2 regions of the Brevibacillus sp. AY1 genome follow, and region 2 is predicted to be linked to the other one. Evidence: riboswitches for the same ligand, from Rfam matches in the RefSeq annotation. Region 2 holds a riboswitch; the other holds the start of a gene.
What was found. Region 2 has a riboswitch for S-adenosylmethionine ahead of JZI27_RS14930 (homocysteine synthase). Riboswitches for the same ligand answer to the same signal wherever they lie in the genome.
Positions count from the first base shown of each region.

Region 1: it holds a riboswitch for S-adenosylmethionine, as region 2 does, so the genes downstream of both, JZI27_RS10155 (MetQ/NlpA family ABC transporter substrate-binding protein) here and JZI27_RS14930 (homocysteine synthase) in region 2, are expected to answer to the same signal.

Region 1 is NZ_JAFLPN010000009.1:33,823-37,232, forward strand. It holds gene JZI27_RS10150 (methionine ABC transporter ATP-binding protein) at 1-744, opposite strand, end outside; gene JZI27_RS10155 (MetQ/NlpA family ABC transporter substrate-binding protein) at 779-1,597, opposite strand; SAM riboswitch class I at 1,740-1,843, opposite strand; gene JZI27_RS10160 (DUF2294 domain-containing protein) at 2,073-2,426, shown strand; gene JZI27_RS10165 (ABC transporter substrate-binding protein) at 2,703-3,410, shown strand, end outside.
Region 2 is NZ_JAFLPN010000018.1:12,926-16,335, forward strand. It holds gene JZI27_RS14915 (SCO family protein) at 1-329, opposite strand, end outside; gene JZI27_RS14920 (rhodanese-like domain-containing protein) at 412-726, opposite strand; gene JZI27_RS14925 (hypothetical protein) at 999-1,223, opposite strand; SAM riboswitch class I at 1,352-1,463, shown strand; gene JZI27_RS14930 (homocysteine synthase) at 1,566-2,867, shown strand; gene JZI27_RS14935 (EcsC family protein) at 2,945-3,410, opposite strand, start outside.

The sequences.
Region 1 (3,410 bases), on a different contig from region 2:
CTCATCATCAAAAATCGTTTTGATGAAATTGCGGGTAGTCTGTGCTTGTGGGTTGCTGAAAATATCCAGAACGGAGCCCTGCTCAATAACTTGACCATTTTCCATGATGGCGACTTGGTCGCAGATCTTTTTGATGACCTGCATCTCGTGTGTGATCAGGACAATAGTCAGATTGAACTTGCGATTGATGTCCAGCAAGAGATCCAGAATCGACTCGGTGGTCTGTGGATCAAGAGCAGATGTGGCTTCGTCGCAAAGCAAAATCTCCGGATCAGTCGCGAGCGCACGGGCAATCCCGACACGCTGCTTTTGGCCGCCAGACAATTGAGAGGGATAGGAATGAGCCTTATCCTCCAGGCCGACGAGTCTCAGCAGATCCTCAACCTTCTTCTTAATGACATCTTTCGGTACCTTGTTCATGCGCAAAATCTCGGCTACGTTGTCAAATACATTATAGGAAGAGAGAAGGTTGAAGTGCTGAAAGATAATCCCGATCTTCTTGCGTGCCTGTCGAAGCTCTTTTTCCTTCAGCGACAGCATATCCTGACCGTTGACGACTACTGAGCCGCTAGTTGGCTTTTCGAGCAAGTTGATCGTACGGAGCAGGGTACTTTTCCCAGCTCCGCTAAATCCGATCACTCCGAAAATTTGACCTTTCTCTACGTTCAGTGACACGCCTTTCAAGGCTTCAACCTGTTTGTTTCCGACCTTGTACGTCTTATGGATCTCTGTAAGCTGAATCATCTATCCAGTCTCCTTGCTGTGCAAATTTCCTGCCTTACCAGGACGGGAGGACGGCTCCATCAAAGTGTTCGTCGATAAATTTCTTCACTTCTTCCGAACGATATGCTTCTACTAGTTTTTTGATAGCAGGGTTGTCTTTATTCGATTCATTCACTGCAATGACATTAACATAAGGAGAATCAGATGTCTCGGAGAAAATCGAATCTTTTTTTGGAGAGTAGCCAGCAGACATCGCGAAGTTGGTATTGATACTTGCGAGCTCTACGTTGTTCAGGGAGCGTGCCAGGAAAGCAGCTTCCAGTTCTTTAAACTCCAATTTTTTCGGATTTTCAATGATATCCAGAGGAGTAGCTTCGTTTCCTACGCCTTCTTTTAGTTTGATCAATCCTGCTGCTTCATATAGCAGCAATGCACGGGCGCGGTTTGTTGGATCATTTTGAATACCAACAACTCCACCTTCAGGTACATCAGCTACGTTTTTATGCTTGGTGGAGTAGAGACCCATTGGGAATGTAACCGTTTTGTCTACGACGACGATTTTTGTCTTGTGGTCAGCATTGAATTTATCGAGAAACGGAATGGTTTGGAAGCTGTTCGCATCCAGAGCACCTTTATCCAAGGATTGGTTTGGCTGCACGTAGTCATTGAATACGACAACCTCTACTTCCAAGCCTTTTGTTTGGGCAACTTCCTTGACTTTGTTCATGATCTCTTCGTGCGGTCCAGCGGTTACGCCTACCTTCACTTTAGTCTGTTCAGCGGCTGCTGGTGCTGCTTCTTGTTTGGCTCCGCAAGCGGTCAACAAGGAAGCTGCAAGCAACAAGGATGTAAGCAAAAATCCGGTCTTTTTCATAGTAAATTTCTCCCCTTTTTTTCTGTTAAATTCTATATGTTTAAAAAATTGAAGCCCATGACCAAGTGTGTCTAGCAATCAAAAAAACCTCTTCCCGAAAGAAGAGGTTATCATGCAACACGAATAAAAGTCGCTTATACCTCTCTTATCTTCCGGAAAATATCTCCGCTGGAATTGGCACCATATCCAATTGGATAGGTTGCCGAGGTTTCATTGGGCCAGTCCCTCTACCTCTCTCTATAAGAGATGATTACATATGAAGTTAAATTGACACTAATTCTTACTTGGATAGTTGGATTATATAGTTCTTATTTATATCTGTCAAACACTTTTTGTAAGTAAGTAAAGTCGTACGAAGTAGAGCATATTTATCAAGGAAATGAGCAAAATACGAATATTGAACTTGAAAACGACTATGATCATATGTATAATGGGGGAGTAAAAAAGCCTGACAATTACGCTTGCAGGTGATGTTATGACCATACAGGACAATAGCGACAGTAGAAAGAAACTGTCTCATATCTATAATGAGATAGCCAAAGAGTTGTTCGGTTTTGGGACAACTTCACTAAAGGTTACGATTGAGAAAAACCTGATTGCTTTTCAAGCCAAGCACCGACGCTCTCCAAGATCCGATGCGCTCGAAGGCGAGGCTCCTGCACTAAAGCTGGAAGTAGATTTTCGGATGTCGCTTCTCTATAAGAAAAGACTGCGGGAACGTTTGGAAGAAGAAATGGGTCTGCAGCTGGAAGCGATATTGCGTGATTATGACGCTACTACACAGTGGGCCTTTACCAATGTGATCTTGTCGGATTCCACCGAAAAATAAATAGTCAACATTCCTATCTGGGATTTTTTCTTTTGATTTATCTTAAGGGAAGACCCGGTCGGGATGAAACAGACGTACAATTCTTTCGTTTACGAAGAAAAGTGCTCTTGTTTAGAAGAAATTATCTATTCAAGGGTGCTTTTCTTTTGTTTATTTCCTTATTTTTCCTTATTGAAGGGAGTGATGCGGGAAAGATCATCGGTTCTTTGGAGAAAGTAAAGTAAGGGGTTCATGGAACAAACAATAAAGAGATAGGTTTGAATGGAGGACTTTTACATGAAAAAATTATTTACTTCTTTGCTCTCTGTATCCGCACTTTCTCTCGCGCTGGCCGGCTGTGGCAGTGCAGATCAAGCTCAACAGCCAGAGGGAAATGCTGCTGGTGAAGCTCCAAAAGGCGCCCCTGCAAAGCTGGTGATCTCGACATGGGGTTTTTCTGAAGACTTCTTCCGCAAAGAAGTATATGAGCCATTCGAAAAAGAACACAACGTGGAAATTGTCTTGGAAATCGGAAACAACGCAGAACGCCTGAACAAAATTCGCCAAGGCAACTCTGCTGTCGACCTGATCTATCTATCGGACTACTACGCGCAGCAAGGGATCGATGACGGGCTGTTCGAAACGATCGATCGCAGCCGTATTCCGAACTTGAATGAAGTCTATGATATTGCCAAAGCCCCACTCGGAGAAGAGTACGGACCGGCTTATACCATCGGTCAATTCGGTATCGCGTACAATCCCAACCTGATTCAATCCGAGATCAAATCCTGGAAAGATCTGTGGAGTGCTGATTTGACTGGCAAGCTGACTCTGCCGAACATCACTTCGACCACTGGTCCGATGATTCTGGATGCTGCATCGCAAGTTTCAGGCAGCGCGACATTCAACGAAGACCAAGCATTTGCCAAAATGAAAGAAATCAACAGCGGAGTTGTCAAATACTACGATAAAACCTCTGAGTACGTGAACATGTTCAGCCAAGAA
Region 2 (3,410 bases):
AGGAACTCTACCTTGTCCCCAAACAATCCCTTTTCCTTCAACTGCTCTTGCAGCTGGGACATATTGTAAGTCGTCGCAGGACAAATATCCGGGCAATTGGTGAAGATGAATTCAACCAATCGCACCTTGCCCGCACTCTCCGAGAAGGTATACTTCGAGCCGTCAATATTGTCCAATGTGAAATCATTCAATGCCTTGATGACCGGAATCTGGGTCTTCTGCATGTATTGGTAACCAAAGATCCCGATAATCGCCAAAATCAGCACACCAGCTAATACTGGAAACCAGTGTTTTTGAACAGATGATTCTTTCTTTGCACCTTCACTCACGAGTATTGCCTCCCCATGCTCTTCCCTGCGGCTTCACACCTCTCCTCATGCCAGCCGCATTTTACGTGCGTACACGTCTTGCTTAGGATTCTTCTTTCTCTCCCGGCCAAGCGAGCATGCCACCGACCATATTGGCTACATCATAGCCCATTTCGCTCAAATACTCGGTCGCTCTGTGGCTGCGCGCACCGCTGCGGCACACCATCACTACGGGAATATTTTTATCCAGCTCATCCACTCGATGAGGCAAGAATCCAAGCGGAATCAGCTTCGCTTGTTTGATATGACCAGCATTCCACTCATCCACTTCACGAACGTCAATAACCTGCACCGGTTCTTTTGCTTCGAGCTTTTCCAGCAATTCTTGTGGAGTTATTTCTTTTACCTGTTCGTTCATCCTGAAATCCCCCTATATGTACGATTACGCAATCGATTTTTTCCTGCTTCATCATAACATATGCACGTTTTATTTTCTAACTGAACGACACTTCACAAAGGCGACTTCAAACAGATGAACTCAGGTGAAGCTTAGCACAAAATGCAGGGCGAATCCCTTTACATCGGCAAAGTATTTGTGAACGAGCAAAGGCGAAAGCGTTACAAATTAACGTCATGAAAGAAAAGAGGAGGCAGATCAGCTGCTCTCCTCTTTTTTCTATGGCTCCGAAATCATATTTTTCCTTGCTTGATCCACGTAGCGATCCGATACGAGCCGTAGAGACTTACCAGTGTAAGCAGGATCAGCATCAATAGCCACATGCCCAACTGACCGATCTCCTCCAGCTCCCGGGCGTTTTGAAATATGAAGAAACCGATGTACAGAATCATCAGGTAGCAGCCGATATTCGGAATCAGATAGGCGATCCGAAGCTTGCCATGTTTCTTCGTGCTCATAAGCGTTCACAGCCTTTCCTTCCTATACTTAATCAAATGCCACATAAACCACTATGAAAACTAATATTTTAATTGACAGAAGAGTATCACTTTCATACAATTGTGATAATTAATACGAAAACTCACGATTTTCATCAAGAGTGGCGGAGGGACAGGCCCGATGAAGCCCGGCAACCTGCATGTCAAATGCGAGGTGCCAATTCCTGCAGGATCGAATCTGTAGATTCTGGGAGATGAATGTTTGCGTACGGTATAGCCGGAGCCTTCTTCTTCCCAGAAGTAGGCTTTTGTTTTATTTTCACCGTTTTGCCCATTTTACCACAGAAAAAGGGAGAGATGACCATGTCAGATCAACAACAATGGAAACCGGAAACGATTGCTGTACACGGAGGCCAGGAGGTAGACCCCGTCACTGGCTCCAGAGCGGTTCCTATCTATCAAACAAGCTCGTACGTCTTCCGCGATACGGAGCATGCAGCAAATCTGTTCGCGCTCAAGGAATTGGGCAACATCTACACGCGCATCATGAACCCGACTCAGGACGCTTTCGAAAAACGTGTCGCCTTGCTTGAGGGTGGCGTGGGTGCGCTCGCTACTGCTTCCGGTCAGGCAGCCATTACCTTCTCCATTCTCAACATCGCCCAGGCCGGGGATGAAATCGTCGCCTCCAGCAGCCTGTACGGCGGTACTTACAATTTGTTCGCGCATACATTGCCACGTCTGGGTATCAAGGTTGTATTTGCGGATCAATCCAACCCAGAAAATTTTCGCGCGCTGATTAACGAAAAGACAAAGGCTGTTTTCGTCGAGACAATCGGCAACCCGCGCATCAACGTCGCTGATCTGGAAGCCATCTCTGCTGTAGCACATGAAAATGGCATTCCTTTGATCGTCGATAACACTTTTGCCACACCCATCCTCTGCCGTCCATTTGACCACGGCGCAGACATCGTCGTTCACTCCACGACAAAATTCATTGGCGGACACGGTACCGCGATTGGCGGCATCATCGTGGATTCCGGAAAATTTGACTGGACCAACGGCAAATTCCCTGGCCTGACGACACCAGATCCCAGCTATCACGGTGTTGTATATACCGAAGCACTCGGTCCGTTGGCCTATATTCTCAAGGCGCGCGTGCAGCTGCAACGCGATATCGGAGCAGCCGTCGCACCATTCAACTCCTTCCTGTTCCTGCAAGGTCTGGAGACTTTGCATCTGCGGATGGAACGTCATAGCGAAAATACGCTGGCAGTCGCCCGCTTCCTGGCTGCTCACCCTGACGTGGAATGGGTCAACTATCCTGGACTTGAATCCGATTCTGAATATGAGCTGGCGAAAAAGTATTTGCCAAAAGGCGCAGGCGCGATTCTTACCTTTGGTATCCGCGGTGGCGTGAAGGAAGGTCAAAAGCTGATCGAATCCGTGAAGCTCTTCTCGCACCTGGCAAATGTCGGTGACTCCAAGTCGTTGATCATTCACCCTGCCAGCACGACACACCAGCAGCTGACAGAAGCCGAGCAGGTTGCGGCAGGCGTATCGCCTGGCATGATTCGCTTGTCTGTCGGAACAGAAGCCATCGACGACATCATCGGTGATCTGGAACAGGCATTGAAACAAGCTGTTGCCGTAAGTGCTGTTTAATCTCTCACACAAAAATGAGGCTGGTTCGAAAGTAGATTTCTACTTGAGAACCGGCCTTTTTTACATCAAATCGCCTTTCATTGCGGTGAGATCGTCGAGTCGTCCCTTTCGCTCCGATCAATCTCTCGCATGCGCTCCAGTATCCGCCGTTTGCGGTACAGCATCATTCCCGCTTCCGCCACATCCTGCACAGTGGAGCGATTCAAATACGCCCCGAACAAAATTCCTGCGATCGGCACCATTTGAAACAGCTTTTTCCAACCAAAATTCTCCGTGTACGTCACGACGACTTCACGCCAGCCCTGCAATTGCGCGATCACATCCTTCTGTGCATGAGGATCGTCAAAGTGCGAAAGCTCGGCCAATATCGCTTTTTTCCCCACGATATCTGACGAGGCGAACTGCAGACATTTCACCACAAACAGACGCTCCTTCTTCTCCTCCGGACGATACCCGTAGCTGAGCGACATTTCCTGCAACACTTTCAGCGATGTCCCGATCAGCAAAGGAATATCCAAAGCCAGCGTAAAAATCCCGCCGATC